DNA from 3 places in the Trichocoleus sp. FACHB-6 genome. Region 3 is predicted to be linked to each of the others. Evidence: predicted binding sites of a transcription regulator. Region 3 holds the regulator's gene; each other region holds the start of a gene.
The links. Region 3 encodes NtcA, which controls nitrogen genes in cyanobacteria. Its sites were predicted from a motif close to TTTGTANNNNNNNNTACAAA; they were not measured.
Positions count from the first base shown of each region.

Region 1: a site for NtcA is predicted at 4,872-4,891, ahead of H6F66_RS14880 (DUF3155 domain-containing protein). Genes of this name have one in related genera too.
Region 2: a site for NtcA is predicted at 6,278-6,297, ahead of urtA (urea ABC transporter substrate-binding protein). Genes of this name have one in related genera too.

Region 1 is NZ_JACJOY010000077.1:69,474-80,190, forward strand. It holds gene H6F66_RS28400 (16S rRNA (cytosine(967)-C(5))-methyltransferase) at 1-931, shown strand, start outside; gene H6F66_RS14865 (TerB family tellurite resistance protein) at 1,014-1,436, shown strand; gene H6F66_RS14870 (S-layer homology domain-containing protein) at 1,819-3,084, shown strand; gene H6F66_RS14875 (GAF domain-containing sensor histidine kinase) at 3,113-4,471, opposite strand; gene H6F66_RS14880 (DUF3155 domain-containing protein) at 4,920-5,240, shown strand; gene H6F66_RS14885 (cofactor assembly of complex C subunit B) at 5,433-5,969, opposite strand; gene H6F66_RS14890 (PadR family transcriptional regulator) at 6,048-6,404, opposite strand; gene H6F66_RS14895 (hypothetical protein) at 6,611-7,105, opposite strand; gene H6F66_RS14900 (DUF3611 family protein) at 7,350-7,943, shown strand; gene H6F66_RS14905 (peptidase domain-containing ABC transporter) at 8,177-10,717, opposite strand, start outside.
Region 2 is NZ_JACJOY010000024.1:12,075-22,791, reverse strand. It holds gene cbiE (precorrin-6y C5,15-methyltransferase (decarboxylating) subunit CbiE) at 1-1,024, opposite strand, end outside; gene H6F66_RS04505 (cobalt-precorrin-8X methylmutase) at 1,142-1,759, opposite strand; gene H6F66_RS04500 (DUF1868 domain-containing protein) at 1,830-2,612, opposite strand; gene holA (DNA polymerase III subunit delta) at 2,647-3,627, shown strand; gene H6F66_RS04490 (DUF4168 domain-containing protein) at 3,846-4,328, shown strand; gene ureE (urease accessory protein UreE) at 4,376-4,807, shown strand; gene H6F66_RS04480 (urease accessory protein UreF) at 4,922-5,587, shown strand; gene ureG (urease accessory protein UreG) at 5,627-6,244, shown strand; gene urtA (urea ABC transporter substrate-binding protein) at 6,386-7,714, shown strand; gene urtB (urea ABC transporter permease subunit UrtB) at 8,129-9,289, shown strand; gene urtC (urea ABC transporter permease subunit UrtC) at 9,321-10,448, shown strand; gene urtD (urea ABC transporter ATP-binding protein UrtD) at 10,547-10,717, shown strand, end outside.
Region 3 is NZ_JACJOY010000023.1:32,963-43,679, reverse strand. It holds gene H6F66_RS04365 (M20 family metallopeptidase) at 80-1,255, shown strand; gene H6F66_RS04360 (hypothetical protein) at 1,271-1,444, opposite strand; gene H6F66_RS04355 (hypothetical protein) at 1,545-1,799, shown strand; gene mgtE (magnesium transporter) at 2,015-3,406, opposite strand; gene crcB (fluoride efflux transporter CrcB) at 3,605-4,093, opposite strand; gene H6F66_RS28740 (hypothetical protein) at 4,274-4,396, opposite strand; fluoride riboswitch at 4,525-4,608, opposite strand; gene H6F66_RS04340 (hypothetical protein) at 4,791-5,024, shown strand; gene H6F66_RS04335 (hypothetical protein) at 5,239-5,652, shown strand; gene H6F66_RS04330 (WG repeat-containing protein) at 5,848-6,957, shown strand; gene hisB (imidazoleglycerol-phosphate dehydratase HisB) at 7,047-7,688, opposite strand; gene fabI (enoyl-ACP reductase FabI) at 7,798-8,574, opposite strand; gene ntcA (global nitrogen regulator NtcA) at 8,914-9,585, shown strand; gene H6F66_RS04310 (DUF3084 domain-containing protein) at 9,694-10,717, shown strand, end outside.

The DNA.
Region 1 (10,717 bases), on a different contig from region 3:
AGAAGCAGCAATGCAAGCTGCTAGCGTTGGTGTTACTCGCGTTCCCTATCTACCGCAAGCTTTAAGATTGACTAACACAAAGGCTGAGGAAAGGGGGGACGCAGGGACACCGGGACTGGGGACTGGGGGCTGGGGACTGGGTGAAGAATCTTCAAGGGTTCCCAATCCCCAATCCCCAATCCCCAATCCCCAATCCCCAATTCCCAATCCCCAATCCCGAATCCCCAATTCCCAATCCCCAATCCCCAATCCAAAATCGAAAATCGAAAAGTTGCCCGGTTTCAGTGAGGGTTGGTGGACGGTGCAAGATAGTAGCGCCCAACTGGTAAGTTATCTATTAGATCCTCAACCTGGTGAAGTAGTAATTGATGCCTGCGCTGCACCGGGAGGAAAAACTACTCATATTGCAGAATTAATGGGAGACAATGGGGCAGTGTGGGCGTGCGACAAGACTGCTTCCCGCCTCCGAAAACTCAAAGAAAACGCCGAACGGCTAGGCTTGCAGTCGATTCAAATTCAGCTTGGCGACAGCCGCAGCTTAACTCAGTTTATCAACACAGGCGATCGCGTCTTATTAGATGCTCCCTGCTCAGGACTCGGTACGCTGCACCGCCACGCCGATGCACGTTGGCGGCAAACTCCAGACACAGTTCGGGAACTTTCGCAGCTTCAAGGGGAACTCTTAGATCAAGTAGCTACTTGGGTAAAACCTGGTGGAATTTTAGTTTATGCAACCTGCACACTGCATCCGTTGGAAAATGAAGGTGTGATTCACTCCTTTTTAGAACGCCACCAAGAATGGCAGATTTCGCCACCCAACCCCAATTCCCCTTTCTCAGCTTTTAGTACCCCCGCCGGGTGGATCAAAGTCTGGCCTCACCGACATCAAATGGATGGATTCTTTATGGTTCGGCTACAACAGAAACATTAATAAGCCTATATGGTAGTTGTGGTTGCGATATTCTGTTGATGCTTGATGAATTAATCTGTTAGGGGAAAGTAGAGAAAAGCCTATGGTCGCCAATTCCAGTATTAAACAGCTTGTCAAGATTCTCATCGGTGCGGCTTGGATTGATGGCAGAATACAGCCAGAAGAACGGCAATATCTCCAGCGAGTAGCCAAGGAAAAAGGCATTGCTGACGATCCAGAGCTTCAGCCGTTATTGTACGAACTCGTATCTGTAAGCCCCAGCGAGGTCTACAATTGGGTTCAGGATTATTTAGGCGATCGCCCTAACATGGAAGATTACCAGCGCCTTATCGAAGCCATCAGCGCCTTAATTTACAGCGATGGCGAGGTGGCAATTGAGGAAGCTAAACTCCTGACTCGATTACAGCTTCTAGATCCCAACAGCGAAGCGCAGAAGTCTACTCCTAGCCCTGTCCTGAAAGCGATTCAAAAACTCTACCGCCGATGGGCTGACCTTCAGGGATAGTAAACCTCTCTTCAAGTTGAATTTCTTCATCCGAATTTTGTCAGTGAAGGCACACCTATCCTTAGGTGTGCCTTTCTTTTCATACTCTTCCAGTCCGCAGGGGGAGGAGCGAGAAAACGAAGGCAAAAGCCTCCTCAGGGAACAATACTATATTACTCAACCAGAAAACGAAGATTAAGAGTTTTTCTACAACAAGCAACTATTTTACCACCCATGCGTCTTTAAGTCTTAGGGAAAGTACAACTTTCCGCTGAACCTGTATTTATTTCCCTATTTTGTCAAAAACTAAAAAAAAATGATTTGACATCAAATTTTTAGGAACCTATTAGAGAATTACAGGTCAAAGTAAACAAAGGGACGAGAAAAACGGAGAACGCTCACAATGTCTAACTTCAAGCGCATACAATCAGGAACAGCTTTATTAATGTTATTGGGAATGACATCAGGCACGGTGGCACCAATGGTGCAAACGATGATGACACCTGCACCTGCTGTTGCTCAAACTACTGTCAGTTTTAGCGATGTATCTTCAAACTACTGGGCAAGAGATTTTATTGTAGAACTGGCAAGAAGAGATGTTATCGCAGGATTTCCTGATGGTACATTCCGCCCCAACGATCCAGTAACTCGCGCTCAGTTTGCGGCTATGGTTCGTAAAGCTTTTGATAAAGCTAACATCCGCAACCCTGTCAATTTTAGCGATGTTGCATCAAACTACTGGGCTTACAACGCGATTCGGGAAGCTTACGCAATGGGATTTTTATCGGGTTATCCCGGTAATGTCTTCCGCCCCGGACAGAATATTCCTCGCGAACAAGTTCTGGTTTCTTTGGCAAATGGTTTGAACTACAGCACCAGTAATGTAGCCAGCAGTTTGCAACTTTATAACGATGCTTCTTCTATCTCTAGCTACGCTCGCAACAGCATTGCTGCTGCTACAGAAAAGAGCATCGTGGTGAACTATCCTACTGTTAGCGCGCTGAATCCAACTCGGAATGCTACTCGTGCTGAGGTGGCAGCTTTCATCTACCAAGCTTTGGTTAGCGCTGGGCAAGTGGCAGCAATTAATTCGCCCTATATTGTGGCGCTTAATGGCACACCAGACACACCTCCAGTAAACACAACTTTAGCTATTCCGTCTGGAACCACCATTCCCGTTAGGTACGATAAAGAAAAAATTCTGGTCACGCCTGACGAAAGGGCACCCCTGACGTTGACGGTGGCAGCTAATATTACTACCGCCGAAGGGACTGTGCTAATTCCTGCTGGTAGTCAGATTGTGGGTGAATTGCAACCTGCACCTAATAGAGGAGGCACCCGGTTTGTTGCCCAGCAGCTGATTCTGCCGAATAATCAAAGGCTACCGATAAATGCCATTTCTCAGGCAATTACCAAAACCGAAGATGTTACTAAGGGTGCCAGCCTGAGTAATATTATCAAGGATGCTGCTTTGGGCGCGGCGGCGGCGGCGGCGGTTTCGGCAGTAACTGGTGACAAAGCGATCGCTACCGAAGAAGTTTTGGGCGGTGTTGGTATCGGCGGTTTAATCGGTCTGTTCCTCGGTCGGGACAAAGTTAGCTTGATTGCAATTGACCCGGATACTGATCTGAATCTGAGATTGCGCGAGGATTTGGTGATTAGACAGTAATGAATGGCTAATGGGCAGAACTTAGCAATTAGTCATTCGCAATTAGCAACCAAACAATAAATGTTGTTCCCGGTCTTGAGGTATGGGGGGAACTATCAGTAACCCAGCTTAATATAGCTGGGCTTTTTATTTCTATGTCACCGTGCATTTGTTTGACTAAATCTCGCGCGATCGCTAACCCTAATCCACTCCCAGGTATGTCGCTTTCTGCCTGAACTCCGCGATAATGTCGCTCAAACAGATGCTCTCTATCTTGGGTTGGAATGCCGGGGCCGGTGTCGCTAATGGCGATCGCTTGAAAATTTCCTTGCGGCGAGGAACGCTCCTCTCCTGCCTGAATATAAACCTGTCCTCCGGCTGGAGTATACTTCAAGGCATTGTCGATCAGATTGCTCAACACTTCCCGCAACGCTTTGGCATCAGCTTGCACTGGCGGCAAGTTTGGGGAAATTTTGGAAAGTAAAGTCAGATTTCTCTCAGAGGCGATCGCTTTTGCGTTAACTAAAAGCGGTGACAAAACTTCCGCTACCGAGCAAGATTCCAACGTCAGCGCTGAATCGGGAAGTAGGGAGTGGGATGCAGGTAATGGGCAAGAAGGCGCAATTGGCACCGACGCTAACGGCAGTGTATAACTTGGTTCTAGCTCTTCTTGATTCATAGCAACTGCTCGATCGAACTGCAAGAGCAATTCTTGCAAGCGATCGCTTTCACGCACGATGCTGTTAGCAACTTCCCGGTTAGCATCTCCCGGTCGCAGTCTTCTGACGAGCAATTTGCCAAACGTCCGCAAAGCTGTTAAGGGATTGCGAAATTGGTGTACAAGATCGTCTAAAAGGTCGCGCTGTTGCTCCCCAAGACGCTGTTGCTTACTTAACTGCTGCTCGAACCATTCAGAGCGTTGATCTAGAAAACAAGCGATCGCCAGCGTCCCAGCAATGCGTTCAATTGCCGCTCGTTCTCCTTCGTTCCAAGGTCTGTCTTCCCGCGCTGTTAGTAAAAACCCCATCACCACACCCTCATGAATCAGGGGTAGTACGATTTGACGAGAGGAACCGCTTATAGCATGATCGGTATCGGGCGACCGCACTATACCCTCATCCGCGCCCTTCTGGGGCGTATGAGCCGACTCTTGGGCAATCATCAGCCGGGAAGCTTCTCGTAACCGAGGAATAGATTCCATCGACCCCTTAGAAGGTGCGACCAAAGCCCGCTCCGTTTCCCACGACCTCGCTGTCGGCGGGTAAGCCACAATTGGTCTTAGCTTAGCTGGGACACCATCTACCAGTTCTTCGGTCAAATACACGACGCTCAAGGCAGCACCCAGCCCTTGAGTTAACAGTGCCACCTGCGATTGGCACAGAGCAACGAATTCTGAACTGGTAGGCATAAACACATTCGCCTTTGTTTCGATGTTTAACGGCTTCACCGAGTAGAATTATCCCGATCTCGCTTTCTTTCTATGATGTCGCGCCTGGGTGCAACTGGTGCAAGAGCCAAAAGGCGTGCAAATTTGTCAATTTTTTTTAACCTTTGTTAATAAATTTATATTTTTTCCGGTATTATCTCAGTTTGACAGATGTTTTCGACTACCTAAATTTTCCCATAAACAAGGTAATTAAGCGAATTTTAGGGTTAAGCTAAAGTTTAAGGGGCGCAAGGTAGCTTATAGAGCCTCTATTCCCCAGTTGCTTTTGTTTTATTTGAATCTCTAAACTTCTGCTTGATTTGTATCAGTCTATGAAAAGCAGTTGATATTTTGAACTCAAACCGATATACTTGCGACGGTTTTTGTATCTATCATTACAACTGTCAAATATAAATAGGAGGTAATGACGTTGGCTAGAAGACGTAAGCGTAAAAGTCGCCGTCGGCAGGAAGGACGGAGAATTCTAGAACACGTGCCTCAGTTTAGTATCGAAAGCGGCGAAGATAAACCGGTCACGGCTGCGAGAAGGTTTATTCAAACCGAGGGAATACTTCCACCTGCTTTGCTACTCGTAAAGCGGAACGAACACACCACAGATCGGTACTTCTGGGCAGAAAAAGGATTGTTTGGCGCTCAATATGTGGAAGAAAACCATTTTCTGTTCCCCAGTCTCAGGATAATGGACAATAGCGCCCAAACGCCTACAGTTGCGGCTGTTCGTAGCAACTGAGACGTGGAAAGGCTGAGGGATGAAGTAAAAAAGCAAAAAGCAAAAGGCTCTCATACAAAAAAGAATTCTTCACTTTTTCCGATCTGGTCTCTAAGATTCGGAGAAGCAAAGCTACATCCTTTATTTGGGGCGCTTTTTTCCTTTTACTCTTTTTGCTCATCCTTCCCCTTTCCAACCCTTGGTTAATATAGATTATTCAATCACAGGCTTTAATTGCAGCGCCTCTTGCAAAGCCGCCAGTTCATCACGATGGGCAGTGACAGTAATTAGGCTTTTGGTTCCAGTGGCTTCACTTGCTAAGGCTTCCAGCTTGAGAGATACCTGCTCCTTGCGACCAGCTTTTTTCCAGTAAAATACTCCAGCTGCTGGCGATAGGAGAACTAAACCAAGAAAAACTTTAGCCAGATTGGGAAAAAGCATCGCTAAAACAAGTGCTAAACACAGGAAGCCACAAAAGGCTAGCAGGCTCAGGAAAATAGCCAAAAACCAGCTAGGGCGGACAAATCCCTGAAATGTAACTTGATTTTGCGCCGCATCCACGGCAGCAACCTGATAGGCCCGATTGTCAAAATACTGCTGCAATTGAGCTAGAAGGGATTCTTCGGATTGCTCTGTAATGAGTTGTACTTGTTGGGTTCGGTCTTTTGCGGAGGCTCGAATAAAGAAAAATAGACCAACTGCCAACAACAGTGTTAACAAAAACGTTGAGGATAAAACAGTCGTATTCACGGATTTCTAGCTTTCAGCCAATGAGAAATAGGCAATAGCCTATAGCGTATCGCCTATCGCCAATATTTGGCACTTTCTTCAGATTGCTTGTTTATCCCCCCTCATCGTATAGTCGTCCCAAAGACGGGCAAGGTCTAGAGCTTGATCCCGGCACTCTGGGCGAATTTGATACATCCGGCGCGGTCTTCCTCGCCCTTCCACTTTTTTCCAATAACCAGTGATGGCAGCTTGGTCTTCTAGGAATTTTAGGGCGCTGTAAAGGACGGTATCAGAGAGTCGATAGGTTGGATATTCACTCTCAAGTCGTCCGATGAGTTCTGTCCCGTAAGATTCCCCACCCAACAAGACCCAAAGGACATAACACACCGCTAGTTCCTTGTTGAGATAAGTGGGAGGAGGGTCTTGAAAAAACTGATATATATCCTCAAATTTCATGTGCATAACTCATTAAGCTCCCCAGCCAAACAATTTGGAATGGGATATGTTTCCCCAAACTAACGATGCTTTTATCAACCCGGAAAATTCACCCGTCAATCAGCGCGTTTCTCACCCTTGCACCCTTGTATGCACCCTTATAGACGTAGATAGTTCGTTGCTTTAGTGCTTTTATCTCACAAAAAGACTGAACGATACCATTAATTTTAGACACTCAGTTCTGGGTTGACCTGCCAGAGTTCATGGGTGATTTTACCATTCTTATCGAATTGGACTTTGTAGGAAATTGACAGCACTACAGGAGTTCCGTGGTTAGACTTGGCAGCGATCGCGATCTGGGCTTCGATTACGCGATTGGTTTGTTTGCCAAATGCCAGCTCGTCGCCAGAAAGATGTTTTTTGACAACCTGGAAGTCTTGAATGTGGTACTTTGAAAAAAATTCCTCCCAGGCTGGGTAGATTGACTGACCCTGATAAACTTCATCCAGCGCGCCATAGGATCGGATTAGAATGGCATTGTCACTGTATTGAGTGACTGTAAGCTCTGGATCTTCAGTGGCGATCGCGCGAAAGTGCTTCTGAACCACAGAAAGCGGTTTTGGAGTAAAGGCACCTTGGTAGACCACCAAACTGCACACCAAAGCAATGGCGTAAGTGGCGGAAACTAAATGCTGCCTAAGAGTCGGTTGCAGAAACTTCATAATGCTGCTTCCAATTCGATTGGGCTGCTCTTGAAAAAGGCAGGCGTTTAATCACAAAGTGATTCGGGTGCCTGCTCTTGACAGAGTGACGGCGAGGTTCACTTAAAAGTTCTCCAGAGTTTAAACATCTTTGTATTTTGTTGACCAGAGAGATTACTCTAAAACCAAAGAGCGATCGCTACTTGTTCAACACAACACCTTTTGTTTAGAGACATCCGGAATCAAGCCGCCTTAAAATCAAGCCATGCAAGAAAAGTTTGACTCTCCTCCCGTTCCTTCAGCTATACAACGGATTGCCAGTGCTTTCCGCATAACAGGCTGGATAGGCTTTTGGGTTCAGTTAGTGCTATCTGTTGTCTCCACCCTGATTTTTTTGTTTGCTATCCCATCTGCCGGACCCCGTGCTGGCGGGGGTGGTGCCAGTAATCCGGGGACTGGGGGCAGTATATTTTTTGCTGTTTGCGGCCTTTTAGTGCTTTATTTCAGCATTTATCAGGCTTTTCGATACACCCGTTTAGGCTTACATTTAAAAGATTCTAATCCTAACCTGCGCCCTAAGAAGGCAGATGCGATTAAAGTTTTAAGATTTGGATTAACCGTGAGTTTGGTAGGGCTACTGCTGGCGGTTGTAGGGGCAGAAGCGATTACTGGCACTCTATTGGCAAAGTCTCTTTCTCAGGCTCAGGGTGGTGTGGCAATCTACGATCCTCAATTTATTAATCGGCTCATTCAACCATTGGATATCTTTGTAGTGCTGGCAAATACCCATACGATTACCGCCCACGTTGCCGGAGTTATTGTTTCTTTATGGTTGCTCAGTCGCGTTAATAAACAGTAACAGAGGGCTAGAAAGGAGGGGATTCACGACGGGCTAGGGAACAGAAGAATCGCTAGTATTTTCCTCAATTCATAATCCCCTTCCTAAAGCACTTTACTTGCCTGATATGGTGAAACTTATATTTAAGAATCCATAGCGCCCTAATCTAATTTTTATTAGGTTAATATAGCGCTGATAGAGTGAGTTAAAATTTTAGGAGTGTCGGATTTATTTCCTCAACCCAGCCTACTAGCTTAAACAGTTGATTGTTGGCGCTGATAGAGTGAGTAATACAATCCTTTCTTTTGCATCAGTTCCGAGTGGTTTCCTTGTTCCATTAAAACGCCTTTTTCCAGTACCAATATTAAATCTGCTCGCTTGAGTGGTTCAAAGCGGTGAGCAATCATAAATACTGTGCGATTTTGCGAAACCTTCTGGATGTTTTGTAGAACTTGTTGCTCAGTTTCACTATCAAGGGCGCTAGTGGCTTCGTCGAGAATTAAAATCGGGGCTTGCGAATGGAAAAGACGAGCTAAAGAAATTCTTTGCCGCTGTCCTCCAGACAAGGCTGTACCGCGCTCTCCGACAGGGTTTTCGTAACCTTGAGGTAGTTCGCTAATGAAGTCGTGGGCGGCTGCTAATCGAGCGGCTTCTACAACTTGTTCGGCGGTGATATCTGGATTGCCCAAAGTGATGTTTTCTAAGATGGAACCGTTGAAGAGAAAATCTTCTTGGAGAACTACACTAATTTGTTGCCGCAGAGATGATAAATCAGCACTTTTAATATCAAATCCATCGATAAGAATGCGCCCTGATTCAACGCTGTAAAGTCGCTGCAAAAGTTTAGAAAGGGTACTTTTTCCTGAGCCACTTCTACCGACAATTCCAACAAACATTCCTGGCTGAACTTTGAAGGAAATTCCGCGTAAAATTGGTTCTTGATTAGCATGGTAGCGGAAGAAAACTTGGTCAAAGGTGACTTGACCTTTTAGGGTCGGTAAAACTAAACCGGAACCTGGTTCGGCTTCGGGGGCGACGTTGAGAATATCTCCAATTCTGTCTACAGATAGCAGAACTTGTTGCAGGTTTTGCCAGAGTTGTACTAAACGTAAAAGTGGTCCGGTCATCCTACCGGAAAGCATTTGAAAGGCGACTAGCTGACCGATTGTGAGCTTCTGACTGATGACTAGGGTAGCTCCAAACCAGAGGATTAGTAGGTTGGAAAAGTTGGTGAGAAAGTCGCCGATATTGTTGCTAATATTGGAGGTGGTGGAAGCTTTAAATCCGGTGCGGATGAAACGGGCAAATAATCCTTCCCAGCGATCGCGTGTTGTTCTCTCCGCCGCATGAGCCTTCACAGCGTGAATCCCCGTCACCGTCTCGACGAGAAAGGATTGACTGTCCGCACTGCGGTTAAAGGTTTCGTTCAGCCAGTTTCGCAAAATCGGCGTGGCAACTATTGACAAAATGGCAAATAGGGGAATCACCGCCAGCGCCACAAAGGTGAGTTTGACGTTGTAGTAAAACATCAATGTCAAATACACCACGGCAAAGATGCTGTCTAAAATCACAGTCATCGCCGTACCAGTGAGAAACTGGCGGATATTTTCCAGTTCCTGTACCCGCGCCACCGTGTCTCCCACCCGGCGCGACTCAAAATAAGCCAAAGGTAGCCGCATCAGGTGACGGAACAACTGCGCTGATAAGCTGAGGTCTAGACGGCGTGCGGTGTGGGTGAAGATGAATAGACGCAAAATGCCTAAAACTGCTTCAAATATAGCAACAGACAACAGAGCGATCGCCATTACATCCAAAGTCGGCAAACTCTCCTGCACCATCACCTTATCAATCACTACTTGCGTAATTAATGGTGTAGCTAAACCCAATAACTGCAACGTGAAAGAGGCAAACAGCACCTCAGACAATAATCCCCGATAGCGCCAAACCGCAGGTAAAAACCAACTAAGGTTAAATTTATCCTGCTTTTGGATCGGTTCAACTTGCCAAAGTTGCCCATCCCAAGCAGTTTCCACCGCAGACAGAGGAATGCTCTCGCAAATTTGACTGGGATTGAGGGGATTAGCGATAATTAAGCGATCGCCTCTCACCTCGTACACCACAACCCAGCTTTCCTGTTCCCAGTGCAGCAACGCTGGCAAAGTTAGCTTTCGCAACTCTTCAAAAGAAACTATCACCCGTCGTAGCACCAGCCCCATTTTTTCTCCAGCTTCCACTAGATTTCGAGGGCGTTGTCCCCGCAACTGGCGCTGCACCCACTCCAGGGGGGCAGGGTTTTCCAGCTGCTGCGCCACCATTGTTAAACAAGCAGCTGCTGTATTGAGACTGGAAACAAAGGGATAATTTTGTATCGGGGCGCGTCGCTCATTTTCTACTGTGGCATCCAACACAGGCAAGATGTCTGCGCTACCTTCCTGCTGCCAGAAACTATCAATTTCTGGCGATGAAAACTCACTCCACAGCGAAGCATCCCAACGCACTACTATCACTTCTTTGCTGGCTGCTACCGCCTTGAAAAGCCCGGAAAGCTTCTGCAAGTCACCGAACCAATCCCCTGCTTCCAGAGTTGCCAAAGGCTTAGCAGCGCCTTCTTCCCGCAAACGCACCTTCCCAGACACAATAAAAAACTGGTCGCCGGGACTCTCCGTAGACCAAATTTTTTCCCCCAGAGTGTAGCGACGTGTCTCGGATTGAGTTTTAAATTGCGCTTGCTCTTCAGGAGAAAGCAAGCTTAGAGGTGGCGCATCCCAAGGCAAGTTCTGAGATTGATCGACAAT
Region 2 (10,717 bases), on a different contig from region 3:
TTTCAGTTAAATTGCCGCCGCTACCACCGATAAAGATGCGATTGGGTGGTGGAAGTTGAGATAAAGCTTCTGGTGCATCGCCATGAATAGAAATTACGTTTTCTACTTGGAAGCGATCGCAATTTTTCTGGATTAAACTGGTGCCAGCAGAGGTTTTCTCAATCGCATACACGCGCGATGTGGGGAACAAACGGGCAATTTCGATAGAAACCGATCCAGTTCCGGCACCGATATCCCAGATAATTTGTTTTGGCTGTAGTGCTATTTCTCCTAATACGAGAATACGCACTTCGCGCTTAGTCATCAAACCTGGGCGATCGCTAAAACTCAAAAAACTCCGATCTGGTAATCCCAGCATCGGCAAAGATGCTAAATTTAGAGGCAATTCATCCGCCTCTACACGTAATAATACCACCACATTCAGGGGTGCAAAAGTTTTATCCAGCAGGCTGTCTATCGCCAAACATTGAACCTGTTCATCAACACCGCCGAGATTTTCACATACCCAGAATTGGTAATTGCTGGGTAAATCTAAGGCAAGTAACAGATGTGCGATCGCATTTGGCGTATTGGTCCCATCTGTCAGCACCGCAATCTTCTCCACGCCTTGTTGCAGTGCTACAGTTAACTCATCAAGCGATCGCCCGTGAGCGCTAATCACCCGCGCATCCTGCCAAGGCACTTTAATTTTATTGAAAGCCAGTTGAATCGAACTCAGATGCGGGTAAAAAGTTAATTGTTCTGCTGGAAGTTCTACAAGTAGCAGCCGTCCCAATCCAAAAAATAGGGGATCGCCGCTGACTAATACCACAATTATTTCTGAAGCAATATATAAGCAATTGCGAATTTTGTCAATTGCTGCTTTTAAATCTCCTAGTAGCAAACGTTGGGCTGGATGATGGGGAAAGTAACAGAGGTGGCGATCGCTTCCAATTAGCAGCGTCGCCCGATCCACAATTTGCCGCACAGTTTCTGTTAGTCCTGCTGTGCCATCCAAGCCAATTCCCACAACGTGTACAGTCATAGAAAAGCAAAAGGCGATCCCCCTTGCCCGCCTTCAAAAGGGGGGAGGCAAAAACTAAAAAAAGAAACACAGAGCCTATATTGCTTCCCTCTGCGTCTCTCTTGCCTCTGTGGTTCGTTAACTCTCATAAGCCTCCCAAGCTAAGATGAGCAGAGCATTAACGATAGCAGCAGCTACTGGTGAACCGCCCTTGCGTCCTTCGATGCGAATTTGGGGTACGGGGGTGTTAGCGAGTGCCGCTTTTGACTCTAGCACGGAGATAAAGCCCACAGGTACGCCGATGACCAAAGCTGGTTGTACTGGTGCTTTTGGCAACTCAGCACAAAGAGCTAGTAAAGCTGTGGGAGCATTCCCGATAGCAAAAATCGCGTCGGGAAATAACTCAAAGCATTGCATCAAACCAGTCTCGGTGCGCGTCTTACCGGGAAGTGGGACGGGTGCTTCTTCAACTGCGGCAATTAGCGGGGTGCCAAAAGTTTTCGATACCATCCCAGCAACTCCCTGTTTTACCATGCCTACGTCTGTGATAATAGGCACACGACGCTGGAGTGATGCAATCGCATTCTCAATTGCCCCAGGACTAAATCGAATCAATGTTGCAAACTCAAAATCAGCAGTAGTGTGAATCACCCGCCGGACAATGGCATACTCAGCGGGGCTAAAGTTATGTTCGCCGATTTCTCGGTCAATAACTGCAAAACTCTGCTCCAAAATAGGATGATTTAAAAGGCTCATTGAGGGGCGGGTTTAAGGAGGATTTGCTGTTGCCGAATGCTAAGGTTATCTTAAAACCCGCCCCGACAACTTAAAATTCTAAAACAGGCCAGTCAGGGCCACGATAATAGTGGGTCATATCGTCAAACTTCCTAAGTTCTGCGCGGTGTGCCAAGAGTTCTTGGTAATTTTCTACCCATTGATCGTTAAATTCCGAAAGCTTATTGCATAAAGCTTGGCGATCTAAATCTGGTGAAATATTCCCAAAATATCCTAGTGTAATATGGGCAGTAAAACGGTATTGCTGTTCAACCCTCAAAGCAATCAGACCGGGATTTTGATAAATAAAGCGGCGAAACTGCAAAATTCTTTCGTAGGTTTCCTCGTCCTTGGGTAGTAAACCCACAGCGATCGCGCGAGGCATCACTATCAACCCCAGCAATTGCCAGCGTAAAGGATGCCCTAAACTGATTGACGGCTTAGACTGCTCAAAGATTTTACCAATTGCAGAGCGCAAATGTTCCTCAAAAGCTGGCTTCTGATTCGCGTGTCTGTAAGCACTGTCCCAAATCAAATCCGCTAAAGTTAAGTGAAAGCTCTCCGGAGGTACTGGTACCAAGAAACCGGAGTCAAACTGCTGCAATAGTTGATCTTGGCACACCTTCAAGGTTTCGTAAAACGTAGAATTTTCCGAATCATCCCCCCAAGGTGGCGTGATTACCGTATAGCCTGGGAAAGGCACTGGCTGTCTTTCGCCAGATTCGTCAGGCTTAAACTTCGGAGACTCCTGTATATGTTGTACTTGGGACTGGTAGGTAGCAGGTAGCGGTAGTCGGGCTACTCGATTTAAATAAATTTGATAACTCTCGTCCAATTTTGATATCCTCGCTCTTTTAAAAGATGCTGTAATGCCAATTTACCTTTACTGGGGAGAAGATGATTTTGCCTTGGAAAAAGCCGTTAATCTCCTTTTGCATCGATTTGTCGATCCGCAATGGGCTAGCTTTAACTATGACAAAATTTCCCCCGATCAAGCCAATGCTGCCATCATCGGACTGAATCAGGCGATGACCCCTCCTATGGTTAGCAGTGGGCGTCTAGTATGGTTGACTGATACAACTATATGCCAGCAATGTTCTGAAGACCTGCTGGCTGAGTTGGAGCGTACTATACCAGTAATTCCTGAGTTGTCAGTATTATTACTGACAACGCGAACTAAACCTGATGGTCGTCTAAGATCCACTAAGTTGCTGCAACAGTATGCTGAGATTAGAGAATTTTCTCTCATTCCACCTTGGAAAACAGAAGAGTTGCTAAAACGAGTGCGGCAAGTTTCCCAAGAAGTCGATGTAAAACTGACTCAGGCTGGTGCCGAACTTTTAGCACAGTCTGTGGGAAATGATACCAGGCAGCTTTGGAATGAGCTGGAAAAGTTACATTGCTATGCTGGGACAGAAGCAAAAGCACTTGATGTCGATGTTATTGCTGCTCTGGTAACATCAACCACCCATAATAGCTTGAAGTTGGCAGAGGCAATTATTCAGGGAAATGCGGCTAAAGCTTCCGGTTTGGTTGCTGACTTGATCGGTCGCAATGAACCAGCTTTGAAGATTGTAGCTACTTTGATTGGTCAATTTCGCACCTGGTTATGGGTCAAACTTATGATAGAGGATGGGGAGCGAGATGAAAGAGCGATCGCTACTGCGGTAGAGATAGGCAACCCAAATCGAGTTTACATTCTGCGAAAAGAAGTCAATCCCTTATCAATTCGGCAACTTAGTTTAACATTACCCTTACTGCTGGATCTTGACGTTAGTCTAAAGCGAGGCGCAGATCCCCTTTCGACTCTACAAACTAAAGTTATAGAACTCTGCCTGGTGTATCAGTGAAACGTAACGCACTAAAACCCTTAAAATATCTCTCCATAAACGTGCGTTACAGCTTTGGACTCACGCGCCCTACATCTGGGATCTGGAAGTGCATCTGTGAAATTTAGCAAATTATTTATAAATGCTTCCTCCCTACCTGGAACTTCTCACCCTTAAAATAGTTCAGAAAATGTAATGCACGTACTGCTTTAGTTTCCTATTTTTGGCTGCACTAGATCATGATGACTTCCTTCTGTTCCCGCCGTTACGTGAATCGAGTCTTATCCCAATGCCTAAGTGTGGGAACTTTCGCCACCCTAAGCCTGCTATTGGGAATCGCACCGGGTATCTCCGGGGGCTACCATACTGTAGAGTTTAATTCTGTGGCATACGCTCAAGCTTCTAATGTTACTAATGAGGAAGTAACTAAAGTTGCCAGAGCTATCTTGGCGATGGAGCCTGGTCGCCAATCTGCCTATAATGACATTAAGAAACTTGTGGGCAGCCCTCCGAATATTATTTGCGGCAGACCTAATACTTTGCGATCGCTGCCTAAAAATGCTCAGGCAATTGCCAGAAATTATTGTCAGCAGTCGCAAAAGATTATCCAGAGCAATGGTCTGACAAATGAACGATTCAACCAAGTTACCATTGCAGCGCAGAGCGATAAGGATCTACAAACACGGATTCAAAATGAAATGCTTCGTCTGCAATCTAACTAAGGGCGATCTTTGAGGATCTCTTTCTTTTGTCTTTACCTTTTTAAGCGATGCTAAATATAACGCAACGCTTGAGTGCTGAGCCTGATGTAGAAGTTAGTTTTACTCTGGCTCTGACAGCCGAGGAGCGTACCCGCAGCCGCTATCGCTTTGAAACGCCTTCAGGTGAAGCTTTGTATCTACGCTTACCTAGAGGGACGGTGCTGCGCGATCACGATCTCCTCCAATCTGAAACCTGTGATGTTGTAGTGAGAATTGCTGCTAAACCGGAACCAGTTCTCACGGTGACAGCTAAACAGCCCCTAGATTTGCTGCGTGCGGCTTATCATCTGGGGAATCGGCACGTACCGATAGAAATTGCTCTCACCTATTTAAGACTATCTCCTGACCCAGTTTTGCAGGCAATGCTGGAACATCTAGGGGTGGAGGTACGAGAGGAAATCGCACCTTTTCAACCTGAACCAGGTGCTTACGGACATTAAAAAGGGACTGGGGACTGGGGACTGGGGATTGGGGACTAGGTAAGACTTTTTCCCAATTCCCAATTCCTCAATCCCCAATTCCTCAATTCCCAATTTCCCAATCCCCAATCCTCAATGAGCAATTTACTGTGTCTGTTACAGCTTGCTAGTCCAGCATTACCAGTGGGTGCCTATAGCTATTCCGAAGGTTTGGAAACGCTAGTTGAGGCTGGTGTAATTGATAATCGGCATCTGGGAGACTGGCTAAAGCAGGAACTGCGCTATGGGGCAATTCGGTTGGAGGCGGCGATAGCGATCCGCGCCTATCGAGGTGCAGAAGCTGGCGATTTGGCGGCTTTAAGTTACTGGAATGCTTGGTTATCTGCTGCTAAAGAAACTCAAGAATTACGAGAGCAAAGTTGGCAGATGGGGCGATCGCTTTTGAAATTATTTCTGGAACTACAGCCGCAGGTGCAGTTAATGGCCGATGCTGTGGGAAATCCTTGTAATTATGCGATCGCATTCGGTATCGCGGCGCAAGAGTGGCAAATTGAGCTAAAGCAAGCAATGTTGGGATATTTACACAGTTGGGCCACGAATGCGATCGCATCTGGAGTGAAACTGATTCCCCTGGGACAAACCGCTGGGCAACAGCTACTCTTTGAACTGCATCCAACTATACGTGATGCTGCCAATGAAATTTTAGCTTTAGAGGATGACGATCTCGGTAGTTGTGGCTGGGGATTAGCCCTGGCGAGTATGGCACACGAAACCCAGTACACGCGACTATTTCGCAGTTAACGTAAGATTAGTAATTAGCCATTAGCGATTAGCAATCCCATGAGTGCATTTCGGGTTGGCGTAGCAGGGCCAGTGGGTTCGGGAAAAACTGCCTTAGTTGAGGCGATGTGTAAGGCCATGCGGCAGAGATACCACATTGCTGTCGTCACCAATGATATTTATACGCAGGAAGATGCACAGTTTTTAGTGAAAAGTCAAGCATTGGAAAGCGATCGCATCCTCGGCATAGAAACTGGCGGCTGTCCCCATACCGCCATCCGCGAAGACGCTTCCATGAACATAGCCGCCATCGAACAGATGGAACAGCGGTTTCCAGATTTAGACCTAGTATTTTTAGAAAGTGGCGGCGACAACTTAGCTGCAACCTTTAGTCCCGAACTCGTAGACTTGACAATTTACGTAATTGATGTTGCAGCAGGTGACAAAATTCCCCGCAAAGGAGGCCCTGGCATCACCAAGTCAGATTTGCTGGTAATTAACAAAATTGACCTTGCCCCTCTAGTGGGAGCTGATTTGGGCATCATGGAACGAGATTCTAAGAGAATGCGCGGGGAAAAACACTTTATATTTACAAATTTGAAGACTCAGCAAGGATTAGACGCTGTTTTGAACTTTATCCGTTTGAATATGGGAGAAATTCCCCAAACAGCAACCTGACCTTATCCTTCAATGATTGTTAAAAATCAGCGTTTTGTATCCAAGACTACAATGTTTTCCTAGATCATCGCTCTAATATCACTCCTTAGCTGTGTATGTTCTCTATCATTGGGCTGATTCAGCCAGGAGTACAGTATTGGTATGGCAAAGCGATTAGGGCGACGTAAATTTCTTCTATACGGTTCTGCCACTCTAGGAACCAGTATTCTTCTCAAGGCTTGCAGTGGGACTTCCACCACTAATCCCAGCAGTCCAACAGCTGCTTCTCCCTCTCCCGGCGCGACTACCGTGGCCGCTGCTGGTGGAGGAGACACCATTAAAGTCGGGATTTTACACTCCCTCAGCGGTACGATGGCAATTAGCGAAAAAAGTGTCGTCGATGCCGAAATGTTAGCAATTGACGAGATTAATAAAGCTGGCGGCGTACTAGGCAAACAAATTCAACCTATTCAAGAAGATGGTGCCTCCGACTGGCCTACTTTTGCAGAAAAAGCCAGAAAATTAATTGATCAAGATAAAGTTGTCACCGTTTTTGGGTGTTGGACTTCTGCAAGTCGTAAAGCTGTACTGCCAGTATTTGAAGAGAAAAAACATATGCTCTGGTATCCCGTACAATACGAGGGACAAGAGTGTTCTAATAATATCTTCTACACTGGCGCTGCCCCAAATCAACAAATTGAGCCTGCGGTTGATTGGTTGTTGCAAAATAAAGGTAAAAGATTCTTCCTCATAGGCTCCGACTACGTTTTCCCTCGCACCGCTAACACCGTCATTAAAGAGCAATTAAAAGCCAAAGGCGGCGAAACCGCAGGTGAAGACTACTTACCTTTGGGTAATACAGAAGTCACGCCCATCATTACCAAAATAAAAGCAGCACTGCCAGAGGGCGGAGTAATTTTTAATACTCTTAATGGTGATAGCAACGTCGCTTTCTTCAAGCAGATGCAAGGTGCAGGATTGAACCCAGATAAATATCCGGTAATGTCTGTAAGTATTGCCGAAGAAGAAGTTAAAGCAATCGGTACAGAATATCTCAAAGGTCATTACGCTGCTTGGAATTATTTCCAAACTGTGGACACTCCTGCTAATAAAAAGTTTGTCGCAGCCTTTAAGGCAAAATACGGAGCAGACCGGGTAACAAATGACCCGATGGAAGCAGCGTACATTGCTGTTTATTTATGGAAGCAGTCTGTTGAGAAAGCAAAAACGGCTGACGATATAGAAGCGGTTAAAAAGGCCGCTGTAGGTCAAACCTTCGATGCTCCAGAAGGCAGAGTGACACTGGAAAATAACCATCACTTAGCGAAGTTTGTGCGACTTGGTGAAGTGGCGGATGACGGTCTATTTAAGATTGTCTACGAGACACCGAAAGCAGTATCTCCTGTTCCCTGGAACCAGTTTGTTGCTGAAACTAAGGGATATGCCTGTGACTGGACTGATTTGAAGAAAGGCGGTAAATATAAAGCCTAAGCTGTCCAATTATTAGCTTGTTGTCCTTTATTCTTATCTATTGTCTTCAGTAAAAGGATAAAGGACAGCTAAAAAAGCTAATAAACTTAAACATAGCTAGTAATTGCGCTCGTTTTTCATGGAAATATGCGATTGTTTAGTCGCTATGTATTGCCTGCTAAAATTCGCATCTGGAATAATATGCTTTATGCAATAGGCTATATGAAACTTTGCAATTTTAAGTAGTAGGTGTACATCGAAGGAAAACTATTCAGTAGTCGAAATAACTGTAAGTTTTTTAGGATGGTAAGGAGTATAGTAGGCTGATTGTTTATTACCAATTACCAGAAGTAAAGTTAGATACCTATCACCTGCTTATCTAAAAAGGTAAGCTGCAACAAAGGCGATGCAAATCAATTAATTGGGAGAAAGCTAGTGCTGCAAGTAGTGTTAGATGCCATATTTAACGGGATTAGCATCGGTGCTGTTTTACTAATTGCGGCGCTGGGTTTAGCCATTGTATTTGGGCTGATGGGTGTCATAAACTTAGCTCACGGCGAGCTAATAATGCTGGGAGCATACACAACTTATGTTGTGCAAAATGGTTTCAAGATATTGGGGAAACCTTGGTTTGAACTTTATATCTTTTTTGCCCTAATTTTGGCTTTTTTGGTAGCATCTGCTGTGGGATTAATTCTGGAGCGTGGGGTAATTCGTTATCTTTACGGACGACCTCTAGAAACACTGTTGGCAACTTGGGGCGTTAGCCTGATTTTGCAACAGTTCGTCCGCAGCGTTAACTGGGTGCTGATAATTGAAATTGGTGTATTTTGTATTTTGTTTTTCGGCGCTTTGAGGATTCTGTCTCGTCGCGCAGATTTTGAAAGAATTCGCCCTTGGGTAATAGTAGTAATGTTACCTGTTTCGTGGGAAATTGCTGCGAGAATAGGTAAACTTTTGGGGGAAACTTATAAACTGGCTGTGACTAAGGCTTGGTTCGGCGCTCAAAATGTTGATGTAACGGCTCCTAGTTGGCTACGAGGTGGATTGCCGTTAGGTAGCTTTCAGCTACAATATGCACGACTTTTTATTATCGTGCTAACGATTCTTTGTATTGCCGGAATTTACTTGTTTTTACAACGTTCGTCTTGGGGTTTGAGAATTCGGGCAGTGACGCAAAATCGCAGTATGAGTGCTTGTTTGGGAATTCCTACAGAGAAAGTGGATGCACTGACTTTTGCGTTGGGTTCGGGATTAGCTGGTGTTGCAGGTTGTGCGATTAGTTTGCTGGGTTCTGTGGGGCCAAATACTGGGCAGAATTATATTGTCGATACGTTTATGGTGGTAGTTGTGGGCGGTGTTGGTAAGTTGGTGGGTAGTATTGTGGCTGCGATCGCGATCGGTATGGCAAACTATCTCATCGGTTCTAATACTCTGGCGCTGTGGCTTGCTCCCATTAAACCGCTCTCGGATTTCTTTTCATTTTTCGCTACGACAAGTATGGCGAAGGTGATGGTTTTTGCTTTGATTATTGCTTTTCTTCAAGTGCGTCCGGGGGGAATTTTTCCCCAGAAGGGACGCACGGTTGATGCTTAGAACAATCTAAAAAACTGCGAAGGCGCGAAGGATGCGAAGAATGAGAAAGAAAGGAGGCCAGTTAGTATTAATAGAGGTGGGGGTGGTCGTAGCGATCGCTCTTATCTTAATCTTGGTGATGCCAGCGGTTCTTTCTGGGTTTCGTCTCACTTTGCTGGGGCGTTTTTTGGCGTTAGCGATCGCTGCTTTGGGTATTGATTTAATCTGGGGCTACACTGGTATGCTCAGTTTGGGGCATGGGGTGTTTTTTGCCCTTGGCGGTTACGCTTTGGGGATGCACTTGCAATTAGCGCCTTTGAATGACGGTTTACCAGAATTTATGTCCCTCTACGGGGTGACGGAGTTGCCTTGGTTTTGGCAGCCGTTTTACTCGCTTGGCTTGACTGCTTTGGCGGTGGTAATAATCCCAGCTATATTAGCCGCAATTTTGGGATATTTGGTATTTCGCAACCGCATTCGCGGCGTATACTTTTCGATTTTAACTCAAGCAGCAACAATTGTTTTTTTCAACTTCTTCAACGGGCAGCAAAAACTGTTTAACGGCACCAATGGTTTAACTAACTTCAAAACTATTTTGGGAGCAACTGTCAGTGATAGTAAGACACAGGTTGTTTTCTACACTCTCACAGTGTTGTTTTTAGTGGCATCTTACGTCCTGTGTCGGTGGTTGACAAAAGATCGTTTTGGACGCTTGCTAATTGCTATTCGAGATGATGAAAGCCGAGTGCGTTTTTCTGGCTATAACCCTACCGGATATAAAGTGATTGTATTTGCAATCTCTGCTGCTTTAGCGGGAATTGCTGGTGCCTTGTTCACTATCCAAACAGGTTTGATTTCACCGAAAGCGATGGATATTGCTTTTTCGATTGAAATGGTAATTTGGGTAGCAGTGGGAGGTCGTGCCACTTTGGTAGGCGCAATCCTAGGAACACTGGTGGTCAACTTTGGCAAGACTTTTTTGAGCGAAAAATATCCGGATAGTTGGCTATTTTTCCAAGGTGCCTTATTCCTAATTGTGGTGACAGTTCTTCCCGATGGTTTGATTGGCTGGCTGCGATATCAAGGTTTGGATAGAATGCGATCGCTCTTGGGATTCCGTAAACAAGTCGCCACATATCCTAGCCTGGAAGCAGAAATTAGCACTCAGAATGATGAGTAAATTTTTTACCGCAAAGGACAACAGAGGTAAGTGCAAAGTTATTGCTTATTCCCTGTCAACCTCTGCACCTTCCTTTGCATCAATTTGCGTTAAAAAATATGAACAATAAAATACTAGAAACTGAAAATGTAACTGTTAGTTTTGATGGATTTAAAGCACTAAACAACCTCAATTTCAACATGGATGTTGGAGAATTGCGAGTGGTAATTGGCCCCAATGGTGCAGGTAAAACAACATTTCTGGATGTCATCACTGGCAAGGTAAAACCG
Region 3 (10,717 bases):
TATGGGATGTTGTATGCAACATCCCGAAAAAATTGGAAAAGGGATGAACTATGCCTGTAGTGCGAGTTAACATAACTTTATGCTAAACCGTATCAAAGAGATAACCGAAAAACTAGCACCTCGCCTCATCGAAATCCGGCGACACATTCACTCGCACCCGGAACTAAGCGGACAGGAATACCAAACTGCTGCCTACGTTGCTGGGGTGTTGTCATCCTGCGGGCTGCACGTGCAAGAATCAATCGGTAGAACTGGCGTAATTGGCGAATTAAAAGGACAAAATATCGATGATCGCCTGCTGGCAGTTCGCACCGATATGGATGCCTTGCCAATTGTAGAACGCACTGGTTTAGATTATGCCTCGCGCCTGCCGGGAATTATGCACGCCTGCGGTCACGATGTCCATACTACGGTAGGCTTAGGTACGGCGATGGTGTTATCCCAACTGGGAGAAGTTTTTCCTGGGAATCTGCGTTTTCTGTTTCAGCCAGCCGAGGAAATTGCCCAAGGTGCGGCATGGATGGTTGCAGATGGCGCGATGGATAAAGTGAGCGCTATTATGAGCCTACACGTCTTTCCATCTATTCCAGCCGGATCAATCGGGATTCGCTACGGTGCTTTGACGGCAGCAGCAGACGACCTGGAAATTATTATTACCGGAGAGTCGGGACACGGGGCGCGTCCCCATGAGGCAATTGACGCAATTTGGATCGCGGCGCAGGTAATTACAACTTTGCAACAAGCAATTAGTCGCACGCAAAACCCGTTGCGCCCGGTGGTGCTGACGGTCGGTAAAATTGAGGGCGGACGTGCGCCGAATGTGATTGCAGATTCTGTGCGATTGGTGGGAACAGTGCGATCGCTTCATCCCGAAACTCACGCCAATTTACCTCAATGGATAGAGGAAATTGTCGCTAATATCTGCAAAACCTACGGTGCTGGTTATCAAGTTAATTATCATCGGGGAGTACCTTCGGTGCAAAACGACTCAACGCTAACGCAGTTGGTGGAGTCAGCGGCGAAAGAAGCTTGGGGATGCGATCGCGTCCAAATTTTACTCGAACCCTCCCTCGGCGCTGAAGACTTTTCTATGTATCTACAACACGTTCCTGGTACCATGTTCCGTCTCGGAGTTGGATACGTAGACAAGAAAAACTACCCACTGCACCATCCCCAGTTTGAGGTAAATGAATCTGCAATCGTGACTGGTGTTGTCACCCTAGCTTATGCTATTTGCCAATACTGGCAGAACTAGAAAATATATCTTTTCTCAGTTGGATGGAATATATGGCGGTTCTAAGATCCGGTCTACGTTGATAGGGACATCCCATTGCCATGTCCCTACAGATGTATCGCACTCAACCCTTGAATTGTTATACTCTTGAGTGCATAGCACAGGTGGTACGGGGCTGGGCGTTCTCATGAGTAGAAAAAATATTTTCATTTGTTATTGCTACCAAAACATCTTAATTTTCTAACTCCAGAAGGATTAGCATCTGGAAATATTTAACTATTGTGTAATTAATTTAAAAATAAAAACTATCATGGCATCACCCACACCACTTAAAGGTTTAGAGCTAGTTGATTGTGCTAGAGCAAATGCAAAGCAGGGAGCTGAAACTGCTGCCGAACTATGTGGATATGGCGGCAATCTACGCACCTTCAAGCAAGAACTAAAGCAAGCTTGTGAGGATATGGGTGTCACTTTTAATGAGTTAAGCGACTTGATTACCGATCAAGATGCGTTAATGAATATGGAAGGGGAAATAGTTGCTCCTGATACTCCAACAGAACTTTAAAAAGCAAAAAGTAAAAAGGCAAAAATCATTGTTCACGTTTTGCCTTTTTTCATTTGTATGTAGGACAGGATCTCCTAACCTGTCGTAGGCGAGATCCGAACGAAAAAATATTTCATAACTCCTGCAAGGACTGCTATATGATCCTTGGTGCGCGATCGCTTTCCCCCTCCGACTTAAAATTAACTTTTTGGTAAGCTACATTCTGACTCGTATACTTAAAATCGCAAAATTAGCCGTGCCAAATTAAAGTAAATTAGTACGCCTAAGACATCAACAGCAGTAGTGATAAACGGCGCTGACATCAAAGCCGGGTCTAAACCAATGCGACGAAAGACGAACGGCAGACCGGAACCAGCAACAGACGCTAAAATAGAGATAGCTACTAAGCTGATCCCCACAGCGATCGCCACTGCCAAATCCCCTTGCAGCAGCCAGTAAGCCCATACCGTTGCTAAAGACCCTAACATTACTCCCAGCATTGCGCCTGCGATCGCTTCTCGCCCAATCACCTGTAGGGGCCCCATAGCACGAATCTCGTCTGTATTCATTCCCCTAATCACCACAGTTGAAGACTGCGCCCCCACATTGCCTCCAGTACCAGTCAGCAAGGGAATAAACGCCGCCAGCGCCACCACTTTTTGCAGAAGGTCTTCTTCTGACTTGATAATTGTACCCGTGACAGTATTCGTAACCAGTAACACAAACAGCCAGACAACGCGCTTGCGAGCCACTGTCAATAAATCGGTCTGGAAATAATTGTCGCCCCCCGACTGTACACCACCCAGCTTGTAGATATCCTCCGTCGTTTCCTGCTCCAAAATATCAATTACGTCATCAACAGTGACAATACCCACCAAACGCTGTTCCTTGTCTACCACAGGCACCGCCAGAAAGTCATAGCGCCCAATCAACCGCGCCACTTCTTCCTGGTCAGTATCTGTATGAACGAAAATCACATCGCGGGTCATAATTTCCCCAACCGTTTGATTTGGCTGGGTAGTCACCAAATCGCGCAATGATAAAATTCCTGTCAGCCGTCGCGCCGCATCAGTGACATAAAGGTAATAAATCGTTTCAGTGACATTCGCTAAATTGCGAATCCTATCCAGCGTTTGCGCGACGGTAAAACTTTCTTTCAAAGAAATATATTCTGGTGTCATCAACCGCCCAGCAGTTCCAGCCGTATATCCCAAAAGCTGGGCCGTGGCTTGGCGTTCGGTGGGGCTAAGTTGTTCCAACAGACGACGCACAACTGTAGCTGGCAATTCGTCAAATAGCCGCGCCCGGTCATCCGGCGACATCCTATCGACAATATCGAGAACATCCTGCCGCTTTAATTCATCGATTAGCGTCTGCTGGATGCTGGAGTCGAGATATTCATAAACTTCGATAGCCTCATCTTTGGAAAGTAGCCGGAAAGCTATAGCTTGCATCGCTTCCGGCAACCCTTCAATGGCTTCAGCAATGTCCGCAGGCTGCACCGGGACGAGTATTGCTTTTGCGGCCTGAAGGTCGCCAGCTTCAAGTAGCGCTTGAAGCTGCATTCGGACGAGCTGTCGGAGTTCACTACGTGAGATCGTCTGGAGGGGAATATTGCTGTCAGTCAAGATAGACCCTCTTTCTACAGTCCTAAGTTGGTTGCTGCATTTAGTCTATGACGTTAGGCAACAAGAGGTTATGTGAGTTTCTGTGTCTCCCATAACAACATGGGAATAAAGCAGACGTTGCATGACCAAGGAAAATTTTACCAGTAAGCCTACTGAGCGATCGCACAAAAATTTTTGTGCGGTAAGCAAGTAGCTGCTTTATTTGCCCCACCGGGCAAGAATGGTGCCTAGCTGAATGCTGATTATGCCCAGGATAGCACTACCTGCCCAGTAAAAAGCAGCAACTGAAAGATTGCCAAGGGCGAAGTTGTTACTGTGGGCATTCCGTAGCAGCAATAAAGTGTCTAACTCATAAGTTGAGAAGGTAGTGTACGAACCTAAAAATCCCACTGCTACCAATAAGCGGACTTCTGGCGGAATGCTGGGTATCTCTAGAGCCACAGTGAAGAAGAAACCCATTGCCAAACAGCCCGTGAGGTTGATAAACATAGTGGCATAGGGAAAACCTCCTCCCATAGTCCCAGCCAACCAAAGACTCAAGTAATAACGGCTCAAAGCACCTGCGATCGCTCCCAAACTAACTGCAATTGGATTGCGAATAGTTGGCTGTTGCAGTACCTCTAGCACCAAGTTAGGTGCTACAGTCAAAAGTTGCAGACTTTGATTAATTAAATTTTCCCAACCCATCTATAAATTGCCTATTTTTAAGAGAATTTAGAAGTGTTTTAATGGTTGATTTTGGTGGTATTACCCTAAAATCAACCAATATAATACCTGTTCCCAAGGCTGATCCCCTCGTTTTCCATAACAATTTCTGTAACCTCATACTCTGGTGCGACTCGAACAATTTCTTCTAAAACTAAGCCACTAGCGGTAATAAATTGATAATAAAATTAAACGAGCGGCAGAGTAGCCAATGATGACTACTAAAACTACTTTCAACAGCACTGCACCTAAGCGACGGGCAATTTGACCGACAAAAAAGCCCATCCAGAAAATCCAAATTGCACTTTCTAAGGCTACGCAACTCCTAAACCAATTTGTTGTAGATATTGGTTGGGTAGGAGTCAGGAGTTCCTAATGTTTAGCTACATAGCCCTACTTTCCCGCAGCAAACCAGGAAAGTAGGAGTCATCAGCTTTCTAGTCAAAAGACTCAATGACCAGAAGGCAGTTTTGGCGAACCCCATCGCCTTAGAAAAAAAATGTTAAGTCTAAAGATAGCATCCTTTCCGTTCAGCTTGGTTAACCCGTACCTTTGTTGTCGCCTTTTCGTAACAAAGCCTCTGCGATTACACCGCTAGACTGAAGCCAAACATACTACAACAATGTTATTGCTTAGATAGAGATTGATCTGAGCAACTGCCTTCAAAGGAGGCAAGCGGATGAATCAAATCCAGACCGTTGCCTTATTGACTCTCTTAAGCACCCTCTTAATTACGGTCAGCTACTGGCTAATTGGTGGCTGGACTGGTGCATTGATGGGGGTTGGTTTAGTTGGTGTGACCACTCTGGGAGGTTGGTATTACTCAGTCCAAATTCCCTTAGGAGCTTATAATGCCCAACCGATTACTGCTAGTCAAGCGCCTAGTCTATACAGAATGGTAAGCGCCGTTTAAACCCCTCTTAATTGTCAATGCCTTTTCTGGCGAGTTCTTGGGTAATTTGCATTCCACCCACCCTTCGACAGATGCAAGAATTCAAGTGTTGCTTAAGCTGGAGCAAGAAATGTCCTTTGTTAGGTGTTAGATGCTAAAGGGAGGATAAAGAATGAAGCACGATATTCGTTCTTATTCTCAACCAAAAATTAAAAGTATCAAAGGAGAAATATCCATGAATACCGAAACACCAAACACTACAGAAACCGCCATCGTATCAATTAGTCAAGATACGGAAGACCTCGTAAATGAAAATATGCCCCATGAGTCCGATGAGGTCAAGAATGAAACAAAGGCACTAATTGAGGCGATTAAAAAACGGGCGCAGGTAGAAACAAAAAATGCTACGGAGTTCACCCGCGATACTTATCTAACTGCGGTGCGTCAAGCACGGGAAAAGATTGAACACGATAAGCTGTTTGATCCCGACAGAATTGCTTACTCGTTTAAACTCATCCAGATGGATGCAGAAAAGAACTGGGAATCTATTGTTAAGGAAGTGTCAACGTTGGGCGATCGCTTAGCCGGAGCCGCCAAAGCAGCTTGGGATGTGCTGACTGCTCCTCGCACACCTTCTGACAAATTATAAAAAATCTGGGCGCATTACGTGCGCCCTTTTTTTTATGGTGAAAAACCAGTTTTCTAGAGAGAAAACTGGTTTTTGATGTGCGGGTTTTTCTTACCGACTATATTCTTTTGAGCTAAAATTTACAACTAACGTGCGATCTCATCTACTGAGTATGTGAAAATTGAGGTGAATGATTCGGCATACCTTTAAAGCCCGATGGTCGTTATCACTTTTGCTTTTCGCTACCAGCCAATTCGCAATTATAAAAACAAATTGCTTCAGCCTACTCTCCTCTTTCTGTTGGGATTAGCGGTAACTCAAATTTCTGGCTGTGAATCTATTTTAGGTTATCGTATCGGTCAAAACAAGTCTGGAGCAACTATAGAACGGATAACTAATTCGCCAATAGCCATCCCGCTAAAATTTAATTCAGCTAATGAATTTTCGCAAGGGCTGGCAGCGGTCAAAATAAACGGGAAATGGGCATATATTGATAAAAGTGGCAACTTCGTAATTCAACCGCAATTTTCCCTATCAGAGTCATTTTCGCAAGGGCTGGCAGCAGCAAGAATGGGCAGAAAATGGGGATATATTGATAAAAGTGGTAACTTCACAATCCAGCCGAAATTTGATTTAGCAGAGTCGTTTTCCCAAGGACTGGCAGCAGTAAAGATAGGCGGCAAGTATGGCTATATCGACAAGACAGGGAAAATCGTTATTCCACTGCAATTTGATGAAGCTAAGCCGTTTTCCCAAGGACTGGCGGCGGTAGAAATGGGCAGTAAGTACGGCTATATCAACAAGAGTGGCAAGTTCGTAATCCCCCTGAAATTTGATTCGGCTGAATCTTTTTCCGAAGAAATAGCACTTTTTAAAATTGGCGCAAAGTGGGGCTATATTGATCCGCAAGGGAAGGTCGTAATTCCACCAGAATTTGATGAAGCTAAACCTTTTTCCGAAGGGTTAGCGGCGATATCAATTGACAACAAATGGGGCTATATCGATAAGACGGGAGACTTCGTGATTGCGCCCCAATTTCATTGGGCTGGTAGCATTTACACAGGACTAGCGGGGATAGCGATCGCAGATCAGATTGGTTATATCGACAAGGCGGGAAACATTGTGATTGCACCGCAATTTAATAACACTTATGACTTTTCTGAAGGGCTGGTATCTGTAAAAAGGGGCAGCAAGTGGGGCTATGTTGATAAAACTGGAAAGTTTGTAATCCAGCCGCAATTTGATAGCGCTTTGCCTTTTTCTGAAGGGTTGGCGAAAGTAAAAATTGGCAACAAGTATGGCTATATTGCCAATCCCCTCAAGTAATACCCAGTAGATGCAGGAGAAAGTTCACTCTTGCGAAGCGCGATCGCAACCTAAGCTAATTCTCCCGAACTGAACTATCCCCTGAAAACCTACAAAACCCCTTTGGAACTGGGAATCGTACCAGCACGACGGTGATCGATTTCCATAGCCATACGAAGACTACGCGCAAACGCCTTAAAGGTCGCTTCGATAATGTGGTGCGAATTAATCCCATCCAACTGTCGGATGTGCAGCGTCATCTGGCTATGATTCACCACCGCTACAAAAAATTCTCGCACCAGCTGAGTGTCATAAGTCCCGACTCGCTGGGTGGGAATTTGTAAGCCATAGCTGAGGTGAGGACGACCAGAAAAGTCTAACGCCACCTGCACCAAAGCCTCATCTAAGGGGGCGAGGAAATTACCAAAGCGAACAATTCCCTTGCGATCGCTTAGTGCTTTCCCGAACGCCATTCCCAACGTAATCCCCACATCTTCGTTGGTGTGGTGGTCATCAATTTCTAAATCCCCTTTCGCGGCTACATCCAAATCAATCAGCCCGTGAGAGGCAATTTGATGCAGCATATGATCCAAAAAGGGAATGCCCGTATTGGCGTTGCAAGTCCCATTCCCGTCTAAGTTTACTGTCACCAAGACATCAGTTTCGCCCGTCTTACGTGCAACCGTAGCCGTGCGAGGTGATAAAAATTGTTCAAGGTGCGGAGTGGTGGAAACGCGATCGCTTGTCTGCATAGCAGATGCTCACTAACAAGAAACAAGTAAGTTTATTATTCTATGCTATCGAGCTAGGGAATGGGGTAAGTTAGATTCTTTCCCCAGTCCCCAATCCCCAGCCCCTACATCACATTCCCATAATCTCGTACCCAGCATCTACATACAGCACCTGACCCGTAATCCCACTTGCCAAGTCGCTGCACAAGAAACTAGCAGCATTTCCTACTTCTGTCTGAGTCACAGTTCGCCGCAGTGGTGCTACTTCCTCAACATGATGGATCATATCCAGAATGCCACCCACCGCCGATGATGCTAGAGTGCGGATCGGCCCAGCTGAGATTGCATTCACGCGAATATTAGCAGGCCCCATCTCCGAGGCTAGATAACGCACGCTCATTTCCAAGCCAGACTTAGCAATGCCCATGACATTGTAATTGGGGATCACCTTAACGCCGCCCAAATAAGTAAGCGTGACAATACTGCCGCCTTCTGTCATCAGTGGTTTCGCCGCCCCAGCCAGTTGAACTAACGAGTAGGTGCTAATTTCCAAAGCTTGGGTGAAGCCAGCGCGAGTGGTGTTGCTAAAATCACCTGATAAATCGTCCTTGTTGGCAAAAGCAAGACAATGGATTAAAATATCTAGCCTGCCCCACTTATCGCGGATGGCATCAAATGTAGAACGAATTTGGTCATCATTCTGAACATCGCAAGGTAAAAACAAACTGGGGTTGAGAGGTTCTACCAATTCGGCGACTTTCTTCTCAAAGCGTCCTCGGTCGTCTGGTAGATAAGTAACTCCCAAATTTGCACCAGCTTTGTGTAACTGCTGGGCAATACCCCAAGCGATTGAGCGGTTGTTGGCAATGCCAGTAACTAGGGCATTTTTTCCTGATAAATCTAGCATGATGTCAATTTTGAAGGCAATATTAGAGAATATCCGATTTAGGGCGGTAATTAAGATAGCTTGCGTCCGGATCGAAGCTTACTCAACATGACTCAAACTGCATCCCAGCTTATCAAACAGGTATTGTCAAGATATAGACATTTTCCTTAACAGTCTGATTTGCGCCGTGGGGTTGAGGCACTTGGAAAAACTTGGAGGATAAAAGAACTTTAAAATTATGTATCAAGCAGCACAAAAAACTGCCTAAGAGTCAGTTTATCAGTGTCTAAAGTCAGAAATTTCTCACAGTCGGTTGTAATTCCCAGAAGAGTTTCTAGGGCAGCAATAAGGATAAAGGAAGTGGTAGTGACGCAAGATAGACCGTTAGCAGCTGTGTTCCGTCAAATCGGAGGTGGGGCGTTTCCGCCAGTGGTGGAAACCTTTGATCGGGGCAAAACTATCTTTTTCCCCGGAGACCCGGCTGAACGGGTATATTTTTTGCTCAAAGGAGCTGTGAAGCTGTCTCGCGTGTACGAAGCTGGGGAAGAAATTACAGTGGCGCTGCTGCGAGAAAACAGCGTCTTTGGCGTACTGTCGTTGATTACCGGGAATCGGTCAGACAGATTTTATCACGCAGTAGCATTTACGCCTGTGGAGTTGCTTTCAGCACCAATTGAACAGGTGGAGCAAGCGCTCAAGGATAATCCAGAATTGTCGATGTTGATGCTGCGGGGGCTTTCATCGCGGATCTTGCAAACAGAGATGATGATTGAGACTTTGGCGCACCGGGATATGGGATCGCGATTGGTGAGTTTTTTGTTGATTCTCTGTCGAGATTTTGGCGTTCCAGGCCCCAATGGAATTACAGTTGATCTGAAGCTTTCTCACCAAGCGATCGCAGAAGCAATTGGTTCCACAAGAGTTACAGTCACCCGGTTACTGGGAGATTTACGCTCCGAGAAAATGATTTCTATCAATAAGAAAAAAATTACCGTTCATAACCCGGTAGCTTTGAGCCAGCAGTTCACCTAAAACATCTTTTGCACTGTCAGCTTTTGTTAATCAATAGTTGAAGTACCAGCGTCTATCATAAAAAAGCCTTTATGCTTAAGCTTGAGAGGTGATAGCTGAAGCTGGAAAATGGCCACCAGTGCGCTGGTCTTAATTTTATCGATTTTGGTATTGGGTGGTGCGATCGCCACCTTGGGCGATCGCATTGGCACTCGCGTGGGAAAAGCGCGGCTGAGTCTGTTCAATCTGCGTCCCAAGAAAACTGCGGTCTTAGTTACAATTCTTACAGGTTTGATGATTTCCGCCTCAACCCTGACGATCCTATTTGCCACCAGCAAGCCGTTACGCACAGGCGTGTTTCAAGTTGATGAAATTCAGCGAAAACTCAGAACCGCTCGTCGGGAGCTTGACGAAACTGTAGCCCAGAAACAACAAACTGAAAGCGAACTCTCCAAAGTTGCAGCCCAGAAACAACAAACTGAAAACGAACTCTCACTAGCCCGCACCGAGCAGCAAGCCGCCCAGAAGCGTCTGGATGCCATTAATAAGTCTCTGGCGGCAGCACTAGGCAGACAAGCCCAGACAGAGGCACAACTGAGTAAGACAGAGCGCGAACTTAAAAGCGTTGCGGCTAGCTTTGAGAAAACCCAGCAACAGCTGGAAAATGTTTCTGGACAAGCGGTAAATCTACGTTCGGAAATTCAACAACTCCAAGGGGAACGTCAGGAACTAATCAAGCAGCGCGATCGCGTAAAGGCTCAAATTACCCAACTCAAGGGCCAAGTTACTCAACGCGATCGCGAAATTGCCAAGCTTGACCAAGCCATCACAGAACGCGATCGGGAAATTGCCATTCGTGACCAAGCCTTGGCGGAACTTGATCAAAAAATTTCCAACCTGAGAAACAGCATTGACCAACGCGATCGAGAAATCGCCAAGCGAGACACAGCCCTCGCCCAACTTGATGAGGAAATTTCCGCACGAGATCAAGTAATTGCCCAGCGCGAAACTCGCCTCAAGGAAATAGAAAAACAACAAGCTGCCCTAGAGCAGGAAGTAGCAGACCTGGAACAGTATTACCAATCCTATCAAGCCTTGCGTCAAGGTAACGTCGCGCTCCAGCGCGGTCAAGTTCTGGCTTTTGGTGTCTTCC